DNA from 4 places in the Bradyrhizobium sp. NBAIM03 genome. Region 4 is predicted to be linked to each of the others. Evidence: predicted binding sites of a transcription regulator. Region 4 holds the regulator's gene; each other region holds the start of a gene.

Region 1 (5,753 bases), on a different contig from region 4:
TGAGCATCATCCGATGGTCGCAGTTTTTCACTGCGCGAAGGCGGCGCGTTGAGCTGTATCAAACGTCCGGATTGCCTGCTGCGACCGCTCATCCATTCTTTGCCGAGATTTAATCGGACGGACGGGACGCCGTAAGGTGGCAGCGACCATGTTGCGGGCAAGGCGACACCTGCTCAACATGGACATTTCGACATGAACGATCGCGTCAATTCCGACATCACCACGTCTCGCAAGATCTTGCGGCCGCGGCGGCTCGCGCTGCTCGGCACCGTGGCCGCGCTGGGCGTGGCCGCCCTGGCAGTTGCGCCAGGCGCCTCGCCGTACGGCATCAACTCCTTGATTGCGCCGGCTCAGGCGGCCGAAGCCGCCGCGACGCCGCCCGGCTTCGGCGATCTCGTCAGCAGGGTCAAACCCGCTGTGATCTCGGTGCGGGTCAAAATCGATCAGGACAACGACAAGAGCGCGATGCTGCAGCAGAACCGGATGGATTCGGACGAGGACACGCCGTTCGACCAGTTCTCGCGACAGTTCGGTTTCCGCTTTCCGGGCGGCGCGAACGGCATGCCGCGCCAGCGCCACCAGATGATCACGGGCGAAGGCTCCGGCTTTTTCATCTCCGCCGACGGCTACGCCGTGACCAACAATCACGTCGTCGATCGCGCCGAGTCCGTGCAGGTGACGATGGACGACGGCACGACCTACACCGCGAAAGTGGTCGGCACCGATCCGAAGACAGATCTCGCGCTGATCAAGGTCGACGGCAAGAAGGACTTTCCGTTCGTCAAGTTCTCCGACCAGAAGCCGCGCATTGGCGACTGGGTGGTCGCGGTCGGCAATCCCTTCGGTCTTGGCGGCACCGTGACCGCCGGCATCGTCTCGGCCAGCGGCCGCGACATCGGCAACGGTCCCTATGACGACTTCATCCAGATCGACGCGCCGATCAACAAGGGTAATTCCGGCGGCCCGGCCTTCGACATGAACGGCAACGTGATCGGCGTGAACACTGCGATCTTCTCGCCCTCGGGCGGCTCGGTCGGAATCGGCTTCGATATCCCGGCCTCGACCGCCAAGCTCGTCGTCGCGCAATTGAAGGACAAGGGCGCGGTCACCCGGGGCTGGCTCGGCGTGCAGGTGCAGCCGGTGACATCGGATATCGCCGACAGCCTCGGGCTCAAGGAGGCGCGCGGCGCGATCGTCGACAATCCGCAGGATGGCAGCCCGGCGGCGAAGGCCGGCATCCAGGCGGGCGATGTCATCACCGCCGTCAACGGCACCACGATCAAGGACTCCCGCGACCTCGCCCGCACCATCGCCGGCTTGACGCCGGGCACGTCCGTGAAGCTCGATGTCTTCCGCAAGGGCGACAGCAAGACGGTGACGCTGGCGCTCGGCGAGTTGCCGAACGAGCGGCAGGCCAAGGGCAATGGCAGTGGCAATGCCGACGAGGGCAGCGGACAGCCGGGTGCCGGCACGCCGCGCCTCGGCCTCAGCCTGGCGCCCGCCGGTGACGTTCAGGGCGCAGGCCAGAACGGCGTCGTCGTCACCGAGGTTGATCCGCAAGGCCCGGCCGCGCAACGCGGCATCCGGACCGGCGACGTCATCCTCAATGTCGGCGGCAAGGCTGTCAGCAATGTCGGCGAGGTGCGCTCCGAGCTGGCGCAGGCCAAATCGTCGGGCAAGCGCAGCGTGCTGCTTCAGGTCAGAAGCGCGGAGGCCACCCGCTTCGTTGCGGTGCCACTCGCATAACGTCAACTCGACCCTTACCAATCCAGGAAGGCGGCCTTCGGGCCGCCTTTTGCACACACGTCACGTCCGCACCAGGCCGGTCACATTCTCGTTAACGGCAGGGATGATGACCTGGTGCGTCCGAAAAAGCCGTGTTCGCTGATCACACTCGCAGGGCGCCTCGGTGCTCTGCGCCAATGTCGCCGCTGAGAGGGGTTGCAAGCGTGGAACTTCGAGCCTCCCGGCGCTTTGTGGAACTCGCCGGTGGTTCGCAAGTGATCGGTGCCGACATGGATCGATTGAAGCTCTCGCTCAGGAGTGCGCTGCTCGTGGCGCCATTGGTGCTCTCGGGGGGAAACGCGCTCGGGCGCGACGACGGCCGCTACGCGAATTCTCCTCTGAAGCCATGGTTCGACAGTTTGCGCAGCCATCTCGGTCCGTGCTGCTCGGACGCGGACGGTTTCGCCCTTGCCGATCTCGACTGGGAGTCGCACAACGGGCGCTACCGTGTCCGCATCGACGGACAGTGGATCGATGTGCCGGATGAGGCCGTCATCACCGAGCCCAACCGGGCCGGCCGCACGATGGTGTGGCCGGTCAAGACTGCGTTCGGGATTTCGATCCGCTGCTTCATGCCGGGGAGCATGATCTGAGGCGGGTCAGCGCGACCGCTTGGATTTGCGCTTCGATGATTTCTTGTTCGACGATTTCTTGGACGACGTCCCGGACGTTTTCTTGGATGCTTTCTTGGACGTCTTCTTGGCGCTCTTGCGCTTCGAAGCCTTCTTCGGGACCTTCTTGCCCTTCTTGCGTGCCTTCGACAGTCCGATCGCGATGGCCTGCTTGCGGTTCTTGACGCGGCCGCCGCGCCCGCCACGGCCGCTCTTCGCGGTGCCCTTCTTGTAACGCCGCATCTCGGTGGCGACATCGCTTCCCGAGCTGCGTGAGTAGCGGCGCTTTTTTGCCTTGCGTGCCATGCATATTCTCCCTCGGCGGGGAGAACCATTCTGCACAGCCATGGTTCCGGGAGCGTGGAACGGCGCAGGCCTAAAGCGCGATGCGATGCTCTAGAAGGAGTTTGCCAGCTCGATCTCCGCTTCCAGCACCTGGATGCGCCGGGCGGCCTCGCTGAAGGACAGATCCCGCGCATATTGGCCGGGCTGGTAGGCCTCTTCGCTGAGCCGCTTCAGCTTGAGACCCTGCGCCCGCGTCATCTGCTCGCCCAGGAAAAATCTGGCGTCGTATTTACCTTGAACCTGCATCTGGCGTCTCCGTCCTGAAATCGTGACTTGACTATATGTTCTTATTTTGTTCTAACAAGGCATGGACAACAGAATTAATGAAATTCGACGTAAAATCAGAGCCTTGAGGCTCGAGATGGCCGACGTCGAGGCGTCGGTGCGCGACCTCGTCGAGCGCGATCACGACTGCACGGAAAGGGCCCTGGCGCAGATGGACCTGCGCCGGAAAATCACTCTCTTGATTGCCGAATGGAAGGCGGCCGGCGGCAGCGACGTACTGCCGAACGTTCGCGATCGGGTGCGGCTTCGTGCCGTGAAGACAGGCGGCAATTCCGCGCGCGCAGCCGAGCGCCGCTGAGATCCTTGGCGCCGGATACTGAAGGCCGAGTGCCGAACCAAAGATAGAAGACAAAGGGCTCCGCAATGCGGAGCCCTTCATGATTCCAGGGAGCGCCTATTTGGTGTCGGTCATGCCGCCCTTGTTGGTCATGGTGCCGCCCTGATCAGAGCCGGGACCGGCGCCGCCTTGGCCGGACGGATCAGCGCCCGTGGAGGACTTGGTGTTGGCGCCGGTGGTCTGTGCCGACGACATCGAGGATCCATGCTTAGCCTTGTGCGATTTGGCTTGGGCGGCAAACGGCCGCGGCGGCAAGGCCGGTTGCCAATATTACGGCGAGAGCGAGCTTGGTCGTCTCATGCGGGGAAACCCCCTGAGTTAAATTGACGCAGGCAGCAAACCGCGCGTCGCGGCAGGAGTTCCCGGCGAAGTATCTTTCCGTACGTCACGCACGCTTCAAGTTTGCTTGTCCTCGGCCAGGATGAACACGGCGCCGGTGAGCGTCGCGCCGATCGCAAAGGTCGTCACCAAGGTGAGGGCGAAGACCATCGCGGCCTGGCTTCCGCCATTGTTCAGCAGGTTGGCGACGGCTGGATTGGACAGGACGAGCGTGAGGCTGAAAATGAGGCCTAGCGCTGCGCCCATCATTGCATGCGTCATCAGCTTGATAAGGCCGCTGGCAGAGATCAGCTCAGACGACTTCTTGGTGCGCATGGGACGGCATCCCGAACTTGCCACGCCAACGCGCATGTTATCGCCGGGTTCCGTTCCGCTGAAGGAATTGTTACCGCCCGTTTCATCCGGCGTTCATGCCGGGCTTGCCAAGATGGGCGCCAGCAAAACGGGAACATCGATATGGGTAAGGTCGTCTTTCTTTACCGCTCGCTGGCCTATCGCAACGCGGCCGCGGACATCCTGCGCAAGGCGCGCAAGCTTCCGCTTGGCGCGGAGCGAAGCGCGGCCCGCCGCTACGCGAGGGCGCTGCGCGATCTCGCCCGAACGGAAGCTTGGCTCGAAGGGCGGGTCGCGCGCGAACCACGCACGGCGCAGCGCATGAGCAGCGCAGCGTCAGGTTAACCGGATGCGCGTTGCAATTCGGCAGCGCCGGCGGTGTCGAACTTGCTTGGTGCAGCCGCCGCGGTCTTGCGTGTCAACGGCACCTCAAGACGGCACAGCAGGCCCTCGGCGCGCCAATCGAACTGCGCCTGTCCGCCAAGCTGGGACTCGATGCTCGCAAGCAGGCTTCGCGTGCCGAAGCCGCGCGATTTCGGGGTCTTGACCAGGGGACCGCCGGATTCCTCCCAGCTCAGCGTGAGCAGCTCCTCGTCGACCTGCCAATCGATCGCGAGCCGCCCCGCTCGCGTGGATAGCGCGCCGTACTTTGCCGAGTTGGTGAAGAGCTCGTGCAGTGCGAGCGCCAGCGTCTGGGCCGTCGCCGGCAGCAACTGAACTTCGGGCCCTGCCAATTTGATCTGGTCGCCCAGCGAGTAGGGCGCAAGCTCCTCGTCGATCAGCCTGGAGAGCTCGGCGCCTTGCCAGCTCGACAGCGACAGGATGGTGTGCACGCGCGCCAGCGCATTGATGCGCCCCTCGACGGCGTTGACATAGGCCTTGACCTCGTCGGCCCGGGTGAGGCGCACGATCGACTGCGCCAGCGCCAGCGCGTTCTTCGCGCGATGATCGACTTCCCGCGCCAGCAGGTTCTGCCGCTCCTCGGCGCGCTTGCGCTCGGTGATGTCGACGGTCACGCCGCTGACGCGCACCACGCGCCCGCTCTCGTCCGTGGTTGCGGCCGCCGTGCCGACGCACCAGCGCACCTCGCCGTCGGGCCGGATGATGCGGAACTCCGTCTCATAGGCGCGTGTGCCCTTGTTGAACTCGGCGATCGCCTTGCGCAACTGGTCGACGTCGTCGGGGTGCAGCAGGGCCTGAACGTTGGCCGGATTGATCTCGAAATTGTCGGGGTTGACGCCGAAGATATTGTATTGCCCCTCGTCCCACATCCAATCGCCGCTGATCCAGTCCCAGTCCCAGGACCCCATCTTGCCAGCCGCGATCGCCATGCTGCGCCGCTGCTCGCTCTCGCGCAGCTTCGCGGTGGAAGCCTCCAGTTCCGCGGTGCGGGCGCGGACGCGATCCTCGAGCTCGTGGTTCAGCCGTTCGAGCTCGCGCGTCTTGCGGTAGAGCTCGGCAAACACCTTGATCTTGGCGCGCAGTACCTCCGGCACGACCGGAACCGGCACGTAATCGACCGCGCCCATCTCGTAGCCGCGCAGCCGGTCGATGTCGCTGACCTGGATCGCCGAGATGAAGATCATGGCGGTCTTCTGGAAACGCGGATGCTCGCGGATCATCGCGGCGAGCTCGAAGCCGTCGAGCTCGGGCATGCAGACGTCGACCAGGATCACCGCGATCTCGGTCTTGAGCAGCACCTCCAGCGCCTCGCGGCC
Region 2 (5,753 bases), on a different contig from region 4:
TGTCGCCGACATCGTCGCTGCGGCGCTCCGGCGAGACCATGCGGGGGGGAGTGGTCATGCGGAAGTCCTGCACAGTCGCTTGTCGATAAGAAGGGCAGCTTGAGCACCTGCAAAGAAGATCAAACTTACCACAAGCAAGACAAATGCCTCAGCCGGTTCACTCAGTGCTCTTCCAACAGAGCCAATCACCAGCGCCGAAAGCAAGCTTGCAACGAGAACGTCCCACCAGACAACGGAGCCTCGGATTTGCAGGAAGATTGCAACCATCAAGGCCACAACGGCCGCAGGCAAGAACAAGCCTTTCACGGCAAACCAGCTGAACCCGATCAGGTCGCGCGAGACCGAAAAGCATCGAATGACACGACTAAGAAAACAACCTGATGCCGAGAACGCCAGCATTGCAAGATACCCGGCAAAAAGTGTTCCGCAGAAGACGACGACGAACATACGGCCGAGGCGCCGCAAATGCTGGCGTGCCGCACCTTGACCCCACTCGGAGAGGCGCTGGCCGTTGTTCACTTGGCCAGTTCCTTCAAACCCAATCGAATCAGCTGCGCCGTCTCGGCGCCCTCACCCGCGCTGCGCGAGGCCGATGCAATCGCCGCGGCGGCCTGCGGCTGGCCGTAGCCGAGATTGACCAGCGCAGAGATCGCATCCGCGACGGGGCGCGGCGCGCGCTGGTCGTCGACGGCGCCGGCGAGATGCACGACGGCGGGATCGACATTGGCAAAGGCCGGCGCCTTGTCCTTCAATTCGGTGACGATCCGCTCGGCGACCTTCGGGCCGACGCCGGGCGTGCGCGCCACCGCGGCCTTGTCGCGAAGCGCAATGGCATTGGCGAGATCGGCCGGCGACAGCGTGCCGAGCACGGCCAGCGCGACCTTGGCGCCGACGCCCTGCACGGTCTGGAGCAGGCGAAACCATTCGCGCTCCTGGTCGGTGCGGAAGCCGAACAGCTTGATCTGGTCCTCGCGGACATAGGTCTCGATCGACAGCACAGCGGCCTCACCCGGCGAGGGCAGATGCTGCAAGGTGCGCGAGGAGCAGTGCACCTGATAGCCGACGCCGCCGACGTCGAGGATGACGAAATCCTCGCCGTAGGAATCGATCAAGCCCTTGAGCTTGCCGATCATATCCCCACCACCTTCAGCCGGAGCGCCGTGCTCTGGCGGTGATGGGCGTGGGTGATGGCGATGGCGAGCGCGTCGGCGGCGTCCGCGGACGGCGGCTCGGCCTTCGGCAGCAGGATCTTCAGCATCATCGCGATCTGTTGCTTGTCGGCGTGGCCGGCGCCGACCACCGTCTTCTTGACCTGGTTCGGCGCGTATTCTGCGACAGAGATGCCGAACATTGCGGGCGCCAGCATGGCAACGCCGCGGGCCTGGCCAAGCTTCAGCGTTGCAACGCCGTCCTTGTTGACGAAGGTCTGCTCGACCGCGGCTTCCAGCGGCTGGTGATTGGACAAGACGGAAGCGAGCCCTTCATGGATCGCGAGCAGCCGGCTCGCCAGCGGTAGATCGTCCGGCGGTTCCACCGAGCCGCAGGCCACATAGATCAGGCGGTTGCCCTCGGCCTCGATCACGCCCCAGCCGGTGCGGCGCAGGCCGGGGTCGATGCCGATGATGCGAACGGGGCCACGAATCGGGAGCGCAGTCATGGGCCAGTGATAGCGGCTGGCCGCGGGATGCGAAACAGAAACAGAACGGAAGTAACAGGGGAATGGGTCCCGGCCCAGCGCCGCAGCGTTTCACGCTGCAGCGCGTCCGGGACACGAGCCTATCCGCCCATCTTCGCAACAAGCGCGTCCGACACCTCGAAATTGGCGTAGACGTTCTGGACGTCGTCGTGCTCGTTGAGCAGGTCCATCAGCTTCAGGAGCTTCTCGCCGGTCTCGTCGTCGACCGCAACCGTGTTCTGCGGCTTCCAGATCAGTGCGGCCTTGCGCGGCTCGCCGAACTTGGCTTCCAGCGCCTTGGCGACGTCGCGATAGCCTTCGGTCGAGGCGTAGATCTCGTGGCCGCCCTCGCCGGAAACGACGTCGTCGGCGCCGGCCTCGATCGCGGCGTCCAGCACCGCATCGTCGGAGGCGACGCTGCGGTCATATTCGATGATGCCGGTGCGGTCGAACATGAAGGAGACCGAGCCGGTTTCGCCGAGATTGCCGCCGGACTTGGTGAAGAAGGAGCGGATGTCGGAGGCGGCGCGGTTGCGATTGTCGGTCAGCGCCTCGACGATGACGGCGACGCCGCCGGGGCCGTAGCCCTCGTAGCGGATCTCGTCATAGTTCTCGCCGTCGCTGCCGAGCGCCTTCTTGATGGCGCGCTCGATATTGTCCTTCGGCATGTTCTCCTGGCGCGCAGCGATCACGGCGGCGCGCAGGCGCGGGTTCATGGCGGGGTCGGGGGTGCCCAGCTTGGCAGCGACGGTGATTTCCCGCGCCAGCTTGCCGAACAGTTTCGACTTCTGGGCATCCTGCCGCCCCTTGCGGTGCATGATGTTCTTGAATTGGGAATGTCCGGCCATGCGTGGTCTCTTGAGAAATCGTCAGCCAAAGATGAGCGTGGGAAGCGCGGCCTTATAGGCCGCCAACCCACCGGAATCAAAGGGCTCGGCTGCGCCTGAGGTAGCACTGTAAAGGTAGCCGCCGTAACGGCGCCTGCCTAGATGGGCACCGTTAACCCTGATTTCATTCCGGACTGCGAAAATAGCGCCCGACCGTCCCCCGACAAGAGAGACCCGATGGCGTTCGGATTATTTCGGAAGCGTCTGCCGGACACGGCCGCGCCCGCGGCAGGCCCGGAGGCTGCGCAGCCGGCGGCCCCTGCCGCACCCGCCCCGACCGCCGAAAGTGATTCGGCCCGGGAAATCCTGGAATTGCTGGAACTCGAGCTCGGCGCCATGATCCGCCAGCTTGAGCGCGCCGCCAATTCGGTGGCTGGCGGCGCCGAGGCGACCGCGGCGACCCTCGCTGCCATTCGCGACCGCACCGACGCCCTGACCGGCCGGACCAACGCGGCGCAATCCACCGCCTCCACCTTCGCCCATGCCGCCGACAAGTTCACCCAGTCCGCGCAAGGGATTGGCGCGCAGGTCCGGGAAGCCGGCAAGCTCGCCGACGAGGCCAGCGCCGCCGCGCAGGAAGCCCGCGCCAATGTCGACCGCCTGCGCGAATCCTCCGCCGCCATCGGCAACGTCGTCAATTTGATCGCGCAGATCGCGCGGCAGACCACGCTGCTCGCGCTCAACTCGACGATCGAGGCCGCGCGCGCGGGCGCAGCCGGAAAAGGCTTTGCCGTCGTTGCCACCGAGGTCAAGGCGCTCGCGGTGCAGACCCAGAGTGCGACCGAGGAGATCACGAAGAAGATCGACGCATTGCAGCGCGATGCCGCCGGTTCGGCGGACGCCGTGCACCGCATCTCTCAGGCGATCGAGGCGATCCGTCCGGTGTTCGACACCGTCAACGGCGCGGTCGCCGAGCAGAATGCCACGACCAGCGAAGTCTCCGGCAATGCCGCCAGCGCCTCGGAGTTCATCATCTCGGTCGGCGAGAGCGCGGCCGAGATCGACGCGGCGACCAAGGCGGCCGAGACCCATGGCGAGAGCGTCGCCAGCGCCGGCAAGGCCGTCACCACCTTCGCCCAGAAGCTGAAATCGCGCTGCGCGGTGCTGCTGCGCCAGAGCGAGCACGACGACCGCCGCAAGACCGAGCGGCTGCCCTGCCACCTCAAATTCGAAACCGCGCGCGCCGTGATGCCGGTCTATGAAATCGCGATGGAAGGCGTGCTGATCGGCGGCGCGGACGCAAGCCGGCTGGCAACGCAAGCGACGATCGAAGGCAGCTTAGAGGACATCGGCGCCTGCCGCCTGCGCGTGATCGAGCAATCCAAGGCCGGCGCCCGCGCGCAATTCGTCGGCGCCACCGCCGCTCTCAACGAGAAGATCGAGGACAAGCTCTGGTCGATCCATGAGGAGAACACCGAGTTCGTCACCCGTGCCATGGAAGCCGGCAATGCGCTGACGCAGATATTCGAGCAGGCGGTTGCGCGCGGCGAGGTCAAGCTCGACGACCTCTTCGACACGGACTATTTGGAAATCGCCGGCACCAATCCGCAGCAATACCGCACCAAATATCTCGACTGGGCCGACCGCGCCCTGCCGCCGTTCCAGGAGTCCTTCCTGGCGCGGGAGCCGCGGATGGCGTTCTGCGCCATGGTCGATCGCAACGGCTTTTTGCCGGTGCACAATAAGATCTATTCGCATCCGCAGCGGCCGGGCGACGTCGCCTGGAACACGGCCAACAGCCGCAACCGGCGCATCTTCAACGATCCGGCGGGGTTAGCTGCCGCGCGCAACCTGCGATCGTACCTGGTCCAGAGCTATGCGCGCGACATGGGCAACGGGAACACGGTGATGATGCGGGAGATCGACGTCCCGATCCGCGTGCAGGGCCGGCACTGGGGCGGCTTCCGCACGGCCTACAAGCTGTAGCGCTCCCGCGCGTGCACGCACCTGCACGCACCTGCACTCCTGGGCAAGACGCCGGGCGCGAATCATCCTCTAAGGTCGGATCTGGAATCGGAATGCCGCCAAGGAGCCGATCAACGGCTCCGACTGGAGAGAACCCGTACATGTCCTCTGCACAACTTGCCGTATTGGACACTGCCTCCAACCGGACGCTGGCCGAACGCCTGATCGACCAGCTCGCCGACCGCATCGGCGGTCTCGGCGTCGAGCTCGCCGACATCGCCGGCAACGTCCAGGACGTCGCCAACCGCGTCGCGAGCCAGTCGGAACGGTTTCACCATCTGCAGAAGACGGCCGAGAGGATGGTCTCTGCCAACCACGACATCGCCAACGCCTCGCAGGCGGTGCAAACCACGACGTCGGCCGCGGTCGGCGAGATCGCGCAGTCTCGCGGCGCCGTCGACACCGCGGTCAGCCACATCTCCGAGCTCGTCGCCGCGGTGGAGCGGATCGAGGCACGCCTGTCCGCGGTCGGCGCGGCGCTGGCGCAGGTGGCGAAGGTCTCCGGCTCGATCGAGGCGATCGCCAAGCAGACCAATCTGCTCGCGCTCAACGCCACCATCGAGGCGGCGCGCGCCGGCACTGCCGGCCGCGGCTTCGCGGTGGTCGCAAGCGAGGTCAAGAGCCTCGCGGAGGCCACGCGCCAGGCCACGCATGAGATCTCCGACACCGTGCGCGATCTCGACGGCCAGATCGAAGGCCTGATCGGCGAGAGCAGCGACGCCTCGCAGCGCGCCAAGACCGCCGGCGAAGGCGCGCAAGCGATCTCCGGCATCATCTCGCGGGTCCAGCAGGGCTTCGCCTCGGTCGAAGCCGAGATCGACGGCGTCGCGCGCGCGGCGACCTCCAATCTCGGCCACTGCGACACCGTGATCAGCGAGCTCAACGAGCTCGCCAAGGGCGTCGACCTCTCCTCGCGCGACCTCCGAAGCGCCGACGAGCGGGTAGCAAAGCTGCTCGACGCCTCCGAAGGCCTGATCGCGCTGATCGCCGACAGCGGCGTGGAGACGTCGGACGCGCCGCTGATCCGCATCGTCGTCGACACCGCGAAGCGGATCTCGGCCGAGTTCGAAGCTGCGATCGACCGCGGCGAGATCACGCTCGACCAGCTCATGGACGAGACCTACCGCGAGATATCAGGCACCGATCCGAAGCAGTACCTCACCAATTACGTCGAGTTCACCGACCGCGTGCTGCCCGCGATCCAGGACCCGATCCAGAAGACCGAT
Region 3 (5,753 bases), on a different contig from region 4:
GCGGTTGGCGACGAAGGTCCAGGTGCGGATCTGGGCGATTCGGGCCGACAGCGTGTCGATGTCGCCGTCGATGCGGTCAGCCTGGGTGACCTGGGACTCGAACCAGGCATCGGGAATGCAGCCCTTGCGCATCAGGAAGCCGTATAGCGTCGTCACCAGCTCGGCATGGGCGGCCGGCGACAGCTTTCTGTAGTCCGGGACCTGGCAGGCTTCCCAGAGCCGCTCCACGGCGGCCTTGCCATGCGCGATATCGCGCACCTCGCCGTCGCGGGCGGCGTGATCGAGCACGCGCATGTCCTCGGCGATCGGCGCGCGCGTCAGCGTCTCGTGGCCGGGGGCGAGGTTCAGCGAGACCTGGAGCGCGCCGAGCGAGGAGAAATCGAGCTTGGAATTGCGCCATTGCAGCACCTTCACGGCATCGAAGGTGTGGTTCTGCAGCGCGTTGACGAGCTCGGGCTCGAACGGCGCGCAGCGGCCCGTGGTGCCGAAGGTGCCGTTGCGGGTGGCGCGGCCGGCGCGGCCTGCGATCTGCGCGAATTCGGCCGGCGTCAGGCGGCGGAACTGATAGCCGTCGAACTTGCGGTCGGAGGCGAAAGCGACGTGGTCGACGTCGAGATTGAGGCCCATGCCGACGGCATCGGTGGCGACGAGATAATCGACGTCGCCGTTCTGGAACATCGCCACTTGCGCGTTTCGTGTGCGGGGCGACAGCGAGCCCAGCACCACGGCGGCGCCGCCATGCTGGCGGCGGATCAGCTCGGCAATCGCATAGACTTCATCGGCCGAGAACGCGACGATGGCGGTGCGGCGCGGCTGGCGCGTGATCTTGCGATCGCCGGCGAACTCGAGCTGCGACAATCTGGGCCGCGTGATCATGGACACGCCCGGCAACAGGCGCTCGATGATCGGGCGCATGGTCGCGGCACCCAAGAGCAGCGTCTCGTCGCGGCCGCGGCGGTTGAGGATGCGGTCGGTGAAGACGTGGCCGCGCTCGAGATCGGCGGCGATCTGGACCTCGTCGACGGCGAGGAAGGAGACGTCGATATCGCGCGGCATCGCCTCGACGGTCGAGACCCAATAGCGCGGGTTCTTCGGCTTGATCTTCTCCTCGCCGGTGACGAGCGCGACGCTGGCCTCGCCGGATCGAGCGGCGATCTTGTTGTAGACCTCGCGCGCGAGCAGGCGCAGCGGCAGGCCGATCATGCCCGAGGGATGCGCCAGCATCCGCTCGATGGCGAGATGGGTCTTGCCGGTGTTGGTCGGACCGAGCACCGCAGTGACGCCCGCGCCGGGGGCGCGCTCGGAAGCGAAGGGGGAGGAGGAAAAAGCCATGTCTATCGGATTAGGTAATGGCGATTTGGGCGAATGTCAGTGCTATCCGGGGCGGAGAGGGGGCTGGCTCTTCGTTCCTCATCCTGAGGAGCGCGTCAGCGCGTCTCGAAGGATGAAGGCCCGGCTGGTGCTGCTGGGCGAGCCAAGCCCCTCGCCCTTCGAGACGGCCGCTTGCGCGGCTTCCTCAGGGTGAGGGGCACACCGCGGGCGTGAAAACGCCCTCCCCAAATCCCGCGCAACTGTCTCACTTTGCGACGCTTTTCCCGTTCGCTTTAAGCTTCGGAACGACTCTAGAACGAATCGCGGCCGAATCGCTGACTCCCCTATGAGTCCCGTTCCGTTCACGCAACATGTCGCGGGACTCGTCTTGGTTGCGCACTAGATGGAGTTTTGCGAGGGCACACAAGCGACCGGGGTGGTTAAAGCTGGGGACGGCAGCGAGTCGAATCAGAATCGGGGAGGAGTCAAATGGATTCCCTGAGCACGCGGGCTGGTCAAACGAAGAGTGCGAAAACAACCCCATGCACAGTAGGTAGGTCGTTGATATTGCTAGGGCGCCACCGAACGCTCGTCATTCCGGGGCGCGACGCAGTCGCGAGCCCGGAATCCATCGTGAAACCATCCCTGGAGCCCGATGGATTCCGGGTTCGCGCCGAGGGGCGCGCCCCGGAATGACGTCGGAGAGAGCGGTGCGGCCTCCTTGCCTACTGCGTCTTGGCGACCCTCGGCGGCTGGGGCGACGTGATGAAGCTCGTGGCTTCCAGCATGGCGGGGCCGAGCGGGGTCGGCACTTTCAGCCAGAACGGGACCAGGATGCGCGTGCCGGCGATGGGGGCGAACGCGATCTCCATGTTGCGCTGGGCGGCGAGGTATTTGATCACCGGGCGGTCGGGAATGTAGCCGGCGATCGGCACGAAATAGATCGCGCAGACCACGACCGGGCCCTTGTAGCCCTTCTCCGCCTTCACGGTCTCCATGCGCTTGAAATCGAGCTTGAGCTCGTAGCGCATGCGGCCGTCGAACACCGGCGCGGAGCTGTGGCAGGCGTCCTGCGAAACGGGATCACCGGTGCCGGGCACGCGCAGCAGCGAGGCCGTCATGGGGTCCCAGACGCCGCGGCGGTGGGCCTCGGTGACGACGATGCGGTCCGGATCGACCGGCGGCTCCGGCAAAATGGCGAAATCCTTCACATTGCCCTTGTCGAGGGTGATGCGGATCTCTTCGGTCTTCTTCTGGGTGGTGGTCGAGGCCTGGTAGCCGGTCGCCACCAGCGCGCCGCCAACGACGCGCCCCTGGCTGGCGCCGGTGCCGGACCCGCCCGTGAACGACTTCAAAAGCCCGGTGGTGCCGCCGGCGGCCGCCGCCGAGAACACGTCGTCCTGGATATCGATGTTCCAGGCGCCCTTGCCGACGGGAATGCCCGCCAGCGTCGCCTCATATTGCGCCTCGAGCTTGCCTTGCGCCGCCGCCGGCGCCGCGCCGGACGCCAGGCCCAGCACCACCGCCAGGCCAAAAAGCGCCATCAGCCGGCCGGCCAAGGGGACGTCCAAGCGGACGCCCCGACACAGACAGGCTGAGCGCAGGTCTTGCGCGAAATGAAGCGTTGTCGGCACGAAACAATCCAATCAGAGCGCGATGTGCTGTTACTTAAGCCAAAACCGGCGGCAAACAATGTGTCGGGGCGTGCAGCCCCGGGAACTCCACCGGACTCTTCGACGGCGAATACGCCCTTTATGTGATGGTAAGGCGCGACAATCATTGCCGTTTTGGTGAGCGGGCGGTAACGGGGGGCGTTCCGAGCTCTCCCCACCTCCGCTGTCATGCCCCGCGAAGGCGGGGCATCCAGTACGCCGCAGCGCCTCTGGTCAGCCGCGCCGCCGCGGAGTACTGGATCGCCCGCCTTCGCGGGCGATGACACCGAGGATGGGGCACGAGATCCCGGGTTCGGGCTCTGCCCGCCCCGGGACGACGGGCCAAAAACGGCCCGTCGCCTTGACGCAAGGCGCCTTCCCCCCTATACGTCCGCCCGCTCCCTGCAAGGACGAAAGAATTTGCCCCCGTGGCGCCGAAATGGCGGCCGCACTCGTTGGGGGTTCGAACTAAAGGATTTATGCCATGTCTCGCCGCTGCGAACTGACGGCCAAGGGCCCCCTCGTCGGCCACAAGGTCAGCCACTCCAACATCAAGACCAAGCGCCGCTTCCTGCCGAACCTCGTCAACGTGACGTTCATCTCGGAAGCCCTCGGCCGCAACGTGCGCCTGCGCGTCTCCACCAACGCGATCAAGAGCGTCGACCACAATGGCGGCCTCGACGCCTACCTGCTCAAGGCCAACGCCGATGCGCTCTCCCCGCGCGCCGTCGAGCTGAAGCGCGCCATCCAGAAGAAGGTCGGCGACACCCAGCCGGCGAAGCAGGCGAGCTGAGATTTTTGATTTAGGGCGGGGGCTAAGTTGCGTCGCGTGGCGTAGGCTTAGCCGAGTAGAGTTCGAGTAGCGGCCGGATCGGAAGATCCGGCCGTTTTTGTTTTTGGCGAGCGAGCGACTACACTCTCGGATGAGAGAGAACAGCATCAAGAAGTTGGCGCAACTTACGTGGCTTCGCCACTTCACATTCCCAGATTGTCAAACATCTCCATCCCTCCGCGCGTAATGCTCTTTTATGCCTAGCGTCGCGCAATCGGTTTCCCCGAACCTTTTCGACCCAATATTTCGAATTCGACTTCACCCTGCGTGTTCCATCTACGCACTTGGTGCACCCATGCCAAAAGCAGCCGTGAACGAAAATCACAACCCGCCGCGATCCGAAAATGATGTCGGGCCTTCCTGGAAGGGTCTTCGCGTGCAGCCGAAACCGTAGGCCAGCGGCGAATAGGAAACGGCGAACGGCGATCTCGGGACGTGTGTTCTTCGAGCGGATCGCCGCCATATTCGCGCTACGCCGATTCGCCGTTATCGTATCCATCTCCGCCGACCGAGCCTCTTCCCTGCCTTCAACTCTCTGAAACTTAATAGGTTTTTTACTGTACTTAGTAACAATTGGACGCAACGCCCCTCTGTGTATACCCTCGGTTGCAGTGACAAGCCGCAAGCACTCGCAAGCGACCTTACCGACTAGATAAAGAGTGATGACGAAGGCCCAGCAGCAACGATCCAGTTCCAAGCGCAAGACGAACCAGCTTCCAAAGATAGTGAGTCTCTTCTCCGGCGCCGGCGGTCTCGATCATGGATTTAAGTCGGCCGGTTTCAAACTTAGTGCCGCGTTTGATATCTCCCCAGCAGCGATTGAAACGCATAAGCGTAATTTTCGAGGTGCAACCGCCACGGCCGGCGACTTGATCGCGCTTGGTCCGAAAGGCGTTGCTTCAATTGTCAAGAATGCCGTCGATGTCGGCTCTCGAATTGGCATCATTGGCGGCCCTCCTTGCCAAGGCTTCTCTAGAGCCAACACAACGGCCAAAGCATCGGATCCTCGAAATCAATTGCCGAAGGGCGTTCAAGCCCTTTTCCTTGTAGGTCTTTGCAAGTGGCTAATTGGACTTTCGACTTCGCAAAACCCTCCCTCGATTTTGGACGTGAAGAATGTTCTTGGGTATCGCGTAAATGCTGGAGCAGAAGTCGAGGACATGGTTTCGATCGCGATAAAGTTCAATCCAACCCACACGCTCACCAAAGATCCCGCAAACCTCGCAGCCGTCCCTCCAGTTCAATTCGACGAGTGTGAGCTCGCCACGAAGGCCCTGAAGCGAATTGGAAATTTGGTTGACGTAGACGAGTACCTAACTTCGCAACATGAGATACGAAAGGAAATGATTGAGTCGATGTGTCAGCTACTTGAACCAGCTCGGTACGATTGCGACGAGTATCGGAAGTTGTATTCTGCTTAAAGGGTTACGGACGATAGCTGACGAGAGTCTGGCTTTCCGCTATACTCGCCTCGGTAGCATCCCCCGGAGGCGCATCCCATGGAGACCGCGGCCAATTCCGACCACAAGCCCGCCGGCAAGAACCTCGTCATCTGCTGTGACGGCACCGGCAACAAGATCTCGGAAACCATCCCCAACGTCCTGAAGCTCCATCGCTGACTGCGCAAGACCGACAAGACGCAGCCGCGACAGCTGGTGCCCCTACGTCTCCGGCGGCCGGCACGGCGACCCACCCGTAAACACCCCCCGCGCCCGTTAACCGTCCATTAACCAACGCACCCTAGCCTGCGGTAATCGTCCAGCCATCATTAGCTCGAAATGCCTTCCCGGTTCGCTCCAGGAGAAGCGCCGATGTGCGTTGAGTTGTTGACGTATGCCGATCTCGGTGCCCGCCTCAATGTCTCGCGCGAGGCCGCGCGGGCGCTGGCGCGGCGTCGGCGGTTGCCGCGCTCGCGGTCGGGGGACGGCAAGGCGGTGGTGAGCGTCGATCTCGCCGCT
Region 4 (5,753 bases):
CGCACGGCCTTCAGCGCCTTTTCGAGCAGTTCTGTCATTGGCAGAAGATAAGCCGGGTCGAGACCAAAAGGAAGTGTGGTTCCTGGCTGGCAAGGGAGGCCTTTTGCTTCAGCTCCTCCGCTCGGCTAGAACTTGCCGACCCAGTCCTGATTTGTTGCGGAGTTCGCCCGTGGCCCTGATGCCGGTTTCTGACGCGCTTGCCGCGGTGTTGGCCGGCGTCGAGCCGCTGGCTGAACAGATGGTTTGCCTCGACGAGGCCTACCATCGTGTGCTAGCCCGCGATGTCGCGGCGCGGCGCACGCAGCCGCCGGAGGCGATGTCGGCGATGGACGGCTATGCCGTGCGCACGGCCGACGCGGCAAACGATTCGAGGTTGACCGTCGTCGGCGAGGTCGCGGCGGGCCGGCCGCTCGCGGGAAGCGTCGGCCCCGGCGAAGCCGTGCGGATCTTCACCGGCGGCGTCGTTCCCGACGGCGCCGATGCCGTCGTGATCCAGGAGGACACAGCTGCCGACGGCAAACATGTGACGATCAAGGAAGCCGCCATTTTCGGCCGGCACATCCGCCCTGCAGGCGTCGACTTCCGCGAAGGCGACGTGCTGCTGCGCAAGGGAATCCGCCTCACCGAGCGCGATCTCGCCCTTGCCGCCGGAATGAATCATCCGCATCTCGCCATCATCCGCCGCCCGAGGGTTGCCGTTCTCGCCACCGGCGACGAGCTCGTGATGCCGGGCACCACGCCTGGTCGCGGCCAGATCGTCTATTCCAACGGCTATGCCCTGCATGCGCTCGCCCGCAGCGAGGGCGCCGAGACCATCGACCTCGGAATTGCCGCCGATACACTGGAGGCGACGTCCGCCGGCATCCGCCGCGCGCGCGAGAGCGGCGCCGACATCCTGATCACGACCGGCGGTGCCTCGGTCGGCGACCACGACCTGGTCCAGCAGGCGCTCAAGGGCGAAGGCATCGCGATGGCGTTCTGGAAGATCGCGATCCGGCCGGGCAAGCCGATGATGCACGGTCGGATAGGCGCGATGCGCGTGATTGGCCTGCCCGGCAATCCCGTGTCGTCCTACGTGTGCGCCTTCCTGTTCATGGTCCCCTTGATTCGCGCCCTGTCGGGCCGTTCAGCGATTCATCATCGGCGCGAGCGCGCCGTGCTGGGCCGCGATCTCGCCGCCAACGACCAGCGCGAGGACTATCTGCGTGCGCGGCTGGAGGAGCGCGACGACGGCACGCGCGTCGCCCTTCCGGTCAGCCATCAGGACTCCTCCCTTCTTGCGAATCTCGCTGCGGCACAGGTACTTCTGGTGCGCGCACCGTTCGCGCCGAAGGCCGAGGCCGGCACGCCTTGCGAGGTGCTCCGGCTGCCCGTCTGAGCCGCCCAGCCACACGCATTCCGCGAGCTTGGCCGCGTTCACCATAAATTAAGCAGTTGCGGAACACATATCGAACATATAGTGTCCGTTCATGATTTGTTTCGAGGATGTAGCGGCTTAGTGCCGGCTTCATCGTGTCGGAATCGAACGACATCAACCGGGGGACTTTGGTCGAGATGTTGACGCGCAAACAATACGAGCTTCTGCGGTTCATCAGCGAACGTCTGAAGGAAAGCGGCGTGCCGCCGTCCTTCGACGAGATGAAGGATGCGCTCGACCTGCGCTCGAAGTCAGGCATCCATCGCCTGATCACTGCGCTCGAGGAGCGCGGCTTCATTCGCCGCCTGCCCAACCGCGCCCGTGCCATCGAGGTGATCAAGCTGCCCGAGCTCCAGGCCGCCGCCGGCAATCGCCGTGGCTTCACCCCGAGCGTGATCGAGGGCAATCTCGGCAAGGTGCGCGCGAGCTCCAGCCCGCCCGCGGACGAGGGCGAGCGCCCCGTCGCGGTGCCCGTGATGGGCCGCATCGCCGCCGGCACGCCGATCGAGGCGCTGCAGACCCGCAGCCATACCATCAGCGTGCCGCCGGACATGCTCGGCTCGGGCGAGCACTACGCGCTCGAAGTGCGCGGCGATTCGATGGTCGAGGCCGGCATCCTCGACGGCGACATGGCGCTGATCCAGCGCAACGAGACCGCAAATACCGGCGACATCGTGGTGGCATTGATCGACGACGAGGAGGCCACGCTCAAGCGCTTCCGCCGCCGCGGCGCCTCGATCGCGCTCGAGCCCGCCAATGCCGCCTACGAGGTCCGCATTCTTCCGCCGAACCGCGTGAAGATCCAGGGCAAGCTGATCGGGCTTTACCGGAAGTACTGATAACGGAAGTCTCAAGCGCCGCGCGCGCTGCGATCGGCATCGTCGATCCAGGATCGGAGCGGATACTTGCCCGCTCCGGCCGGTCTCTCGCGCCGGCTGTCCGGTCCATCTTCCCGCGCGACATTCCCCCGCGCAGGCGCGCAGCCATTTCTGCTTCGCCGGTAGAGTTGTGCCGGCAGTGCTGATAGCTCCGGCCGAATGCAAGGACGCGAGGTTTGTTCCTATCGAATCCGGGAAAGATAATGTGATCGCGCGCTGCGGACGCGAGCCGCAGATTTGCCCATAACCGAGCAGAGCGTTGTATGCTTCCACTCTGATAGAGGCCTGCGCCTCGAAAGAGACGCGGGTCGCTATCCCAGCATGAGGAGCACCCGATGTGTGACTACAGCCTGCATGCCGTCGCGACGCGCCCCGCCGAAGTCGGCGAGACGATCGTCACGACAACCTTCCGCGGCACCTCGACGCGCGGTTTCGCTTCCGAAGCCGATCCCTCCGTCGCGGTCTGTCTGCTGCCGGGGACGGAGCTCGCTTTCGCCGACAATGTCCGCTACGACAACCGCTGGATCTGGACGCGCACCGTGAACTCTCGCGTCGGCAAGTTCGGCAAGATCGACCCGCACATTCCCGATCGCCATCATGACGCGATCGAATTCCCCGACGGCAAATACGTGCTGGTGACGCAGCTCGTCGAAGGCCAGCGCGCGACCGTGCTGCAATTGCCGGTGACGCAGCCAGCCCCCGAGCGCGAGCACAAGCCGCAGATCGTCGCCGACACGCGGCCCACGATCACGCGCCTGCCGATCGGCTGACGCCCTTCGGCCGACAGGCCGAGCCCGGGATTGAAATTGCCGTCGCCGGCCGAGGCCGGCGAGCCCGGCAAGTTTGTGTTTCAGGACATTCGATCGGCGAGCCCACCGCCGCGCCTCGTCGTCGCACGAAGTTTGGGCCGTGCTGCCCGCATTTTGAACGTCCGCTCCGCAGCCAAATGACCGATGCTGTCGTGGTTTGAGGCGGCGGACACGCTCGATGAAGACCTTCATTCGCGTCGTTGAACTTTGGGTACCCGACCGGACGCGCAGGCGGCTGGAATTCGGCGGCGGCCTCTACGACGATGGGCTGTCCGCGTTCAAAGCCGTCAGCGAAGAGCTGCACTTCGGATATGACGAGGGACTTCCCGGCAAGGCCTGGGCCTGTGGCCACCCCGTCATCCTCACGAAATTCGCCAACTCCTATTTCAAGCGGACCGATCAGGCCGCTGCGGCCGGCCTCACCTGCGGCGTGGCGGTGCCGGTGTTCGCGGGCGAATTCCTGCAAGCCGTGCTGGTGCTGTTCTGTGGCGACGACGAGGCGCACGTCGGCGCGATCGAACTCTGGCACAACGATCCTGATCTCTCGCATGAGATGGGGCTCGTCGATGGCTATTACGGCACCGCGGACATGTTCGAATTCAACTCCCGCCACACCAGATTTCCGCGCGGCTTCGGCCTGCCCGGACGCACCTGGAAGGCGGGCCTGCCGCTGATCATCAAGGACTTGCACGACGCCAAGAGTTTCCTGCGCTGGGAGGACGCCGCCAAGGTCGGGATCAATCTCGGCGTCGGCGTGCCCTACCGAACCGGTACCGACCAGACCTGGGTTCTGACATTCCTCTCCGCGCAGGCAACGCCGATTGCACGACGCTTCGAGATCTGGGTCCCGAACGAGGACCGTTCGGCGCTGGTCTTTCGCGCCGGCGATTGCAGCGCGCAGACCGACCTCGCCGCACGCTATGCGGCGCAGTCCATCGCCAGGGGCGAAGGCAGCATTGGCGGCGCCTGGGCCGCCGGCATGCCCGCGCTCAACGACGATCTCACCCGTGACGGCTCGATCGCCGGCTCCGAAGCCTGCGCAGCCGGGCTGAGCCGAATGGTGGCCCTGCCGGTCATCGGCAACGGAAGGCTTGACGCCGTGCTGGCCTGGTATTTGTGATCCGCGTCAATCGTCGGCCTGCAAGTCGGCCTCCGATGGCGTTGCGTCCCGGTTGCGGGGCACGGCCGCCTTCGGCACGAGGCTGCCGTCGAAATCTCCCTCGCCGGCGCCGGCCGGCAGCCAGGGACGGCTTGCTCCCCTCGTCCTCACCGCCTGCACCGAAAAGCCCTCGCCGCGTCTCGTCAGAGCCAGTGCGCCCTGACTGGCAAGACCCGCCCGATCGACCACCATCGCCGCGCAATCGGGTGGCGCAGGCCGCGCCGTCACCACCAGCGCGGCGCGGCTGCAATCATCGGCCAGCGCGTCGATACGCGTCGCCAACGCGATCAGTCGTCCGTCCGCGAGCGGCGCCACGCAGCCGGTCTCGTCACACGACACCCCACTCGCCAACGAGGCGTTGCCGGCATCGCGCGGATCGGCATCGGCAGCCAACCACTCCTTCAGCAGGAAGCTGTCCTTGCTGGCGCGGATCACCTGCAAGCGCCCATCCCCGCCCCGGATCGCGACGCTCGCGCCATCCCCGGCAATCAGGATATCGGGCTGCCGCACCGACAGTCCCCAGAGGATCGCTGCCAGCAGCACCAGGGCGCCGGACCAGCGCAAGGGCGTGCGCAACAGGCCCATCACGATGAGCCCGAGGCTCGCTGCGATCAGCGGCGCGATCCCGAAGGCGGGAATGCGGCCGACGGCGCCCGGCAGGGCCGCCACCCAGCGCGCGACCAGGACCATCCACTCGATGCCGATCCCCATCAACCACCAGAACACGCCGTCGAGCCCGAAGGGCGCCGCGAGCAGCCCCAACAGCCCGGCCGGCATCACCAGCGCCGAGACCACCGGCATGGCGCCGAGATTGGCGAGCACGCCGTATGGGGTCACGCGATGGAAGTGGAAGGCGGCGTACGGCGTGGTCGCGAGCCCCGCGATCAGCGAGGCCAGGAACAGCATCGCGATCTCGCGGCCGCCCCACAACGCGATCCGCGCCGTCGCGGAATGATCGGGCGAGGCGAGCAGGTTCGGCATGCCGATCTGCACCAGCGCCACCAGCCCGAGCGTTGCCGCAAACGACATCTGGAAGCTTGGATGCACCAACGCCTCCGGCGCGACCGCAAGCACGATCAGCGCGGCAACCGCCAGCGTGCGGAAGGTGATGGCGCGGCGGTCGACCATCACTGCGATCAGCACCACCGCCGTCATGAAGAACGATCTTTGCGTCGCAACCTCCGCGCCCGACAGCAACAGGTAGAACGCGGCCGCGACCAGCGCCGCGGCGGCCGACCATTTCTTGATGGCAGAGCCGGCCGCCAGCCCCGGGATCAAGGCCAGCAGCGCGCGCACCGCGAAGAAGACGACGCCGGCGACAACCGCCATGTGATAGCCGGAGATCGACAGCACATGGCCGAGTCCCGAGACGAACATGGCATCGTTCACGGGCGCGGTGATCGCATCGCGCCGCCCCGTGAGCAGCGCCGTCGCAATCGCGCGGTTATCGCCTTCGAGCGTTGCGCGGATGCGCGCATCGATCGCATCGC

What was found. The regulator LexA, encoded in region 4, represses DNA repair genes until DNA is damaged. The targets are predictions, from matches to a motif close to TGTTCNNNNTGTGTTCNG.
Region 1: I6F21_RS08390 (DUF3072 domain-containing protein) is a predicted target of LexA. The motif match lies at 3,024-3,041, and genes of this name have one in related genera.
Region 2: ruvC (crossover junction endodeoxyribonuclease RuvC) is a predicted target of LexA. The motif match lies at 1,688-1,705, and genes of this name have one in related genera.
Region 3: I6F21_RS13525 (helicase-related protein) is a predicted target of LexA. The motif match lies at 1,613-1,630, and genes of this name have one in related genera.

The regions. Positions count from the first base shown of each region.
Region 1 covers NZ_JADYVS010000004.1:316,683-322,435, reverse strand. Annotated here, with positions in the region: gene I6F21_RS08405 (Do family serine endopeptidase) at 193-1,746, shown strand; gene I6F21_RS08400 (hypothetical protein) at 2,016-2,378, shown strand; gene I6F21_RS08395 (DUF6496 domain-containing protein) at 2,385-2,702, opposite strand; gene I6F21_RS08390 (DUF3072 domain-containing protein) at 2,793-2,987, opposite strand; gene I6F21_RS08385 (hypothetical protein) at 3,103-3,324, shown strand; partial or broken gene I6F21_RS08380 (hypothetical protein) at 3,421-3,634, opposite strand; gene I6F21_RS08375 (hypothetical protein) at 3,760-4,017, opposite strand; gene I6F21_RS08370 (hypothetical protein) at 4,159-4,380, shown strand; gene I6F21_RS08365 (HWE histidine kinase domain-containing protein) at 4,377-5,753, opposite strand, start outside.
Region 2 covers NZ_JADYVS010000016.1:4,522-10,274, reverse strand. Annotated here, with positions in the region: gene ruvB (Holliday junction branch migration DNA helicase RuvB) at 1-58, opposite strand, end outside; gene I6F21_RS23120 (hypothetical protein) at 55-519, opposite strand; gene ruvA (Holliday junction branch migration protein RuvA) at 516-1,133, opposite strand; gene ruvC (crossover junction endodeoxyribonuclease RuvC) at 1,130-1,657, opposite strand; gene I6F21_RS23105 (YebC/PmpR family DNA-binding transcriptional regulator) at 1,777-2,523, opposite strand; gene I6F21_RS23100 (methyl-accepting chemotaxis protein) at 2,740-4,488, shown strand; gene I6F21_RS23095 (methyl-accepting chemotaxis protein) at 4,629-5,753, shown strand, end outside.
Region 3 covers NZ_JADYVS010000007.1:284,112-289,864, forward strand. Annotated here, with positions in the region: gene I6F21_RS13525 (helicase-related protein) at 1-1,332, opposite strand, end outside; gene I6F21_RS13530 (DUF3108 domain-containing protein) at 2,037-2,855, opposite strand; gene rpmB (50S ribosomal protein L28) at 3,448-3,756, shown strand; gene I6F21_RS13540 (very short patch repair endonuclease) at 3,875-4,294, opposite strand; gene I6F21_RS13545 (DNA cytosine methyltransferase) at 4,458-5,216, shown strand; gene I6F21_RS13555 (hypothetical protein) at 5,607-5,753, shown strand, end outside.
Region 4 covers NZ_JADYVS010000010.1:203,473-209,225, reverse strand. Annotated here, with positions in the region: gene I6F21_RS17865 (hypothetical protein) at 1-38, opposite strand, end outside; gene glp (gephyrin-like molybdotransferase Glp) at 170-1,378, shown strand; gene lexA (transcriptional repressor LexA) at 1,555-2,256, shown strand; gene I6F21_RS17850 (hypothetical protein) at 2,631-3,065, shown strand; gene I6F21_RS17845 (GAF domain-containing protein) at 3,283-4,224, shown strand; gene I6F21_RS17840 (ComEC/Rec2 family competence protein) at 4,231-5,753, opposite strand, start outside.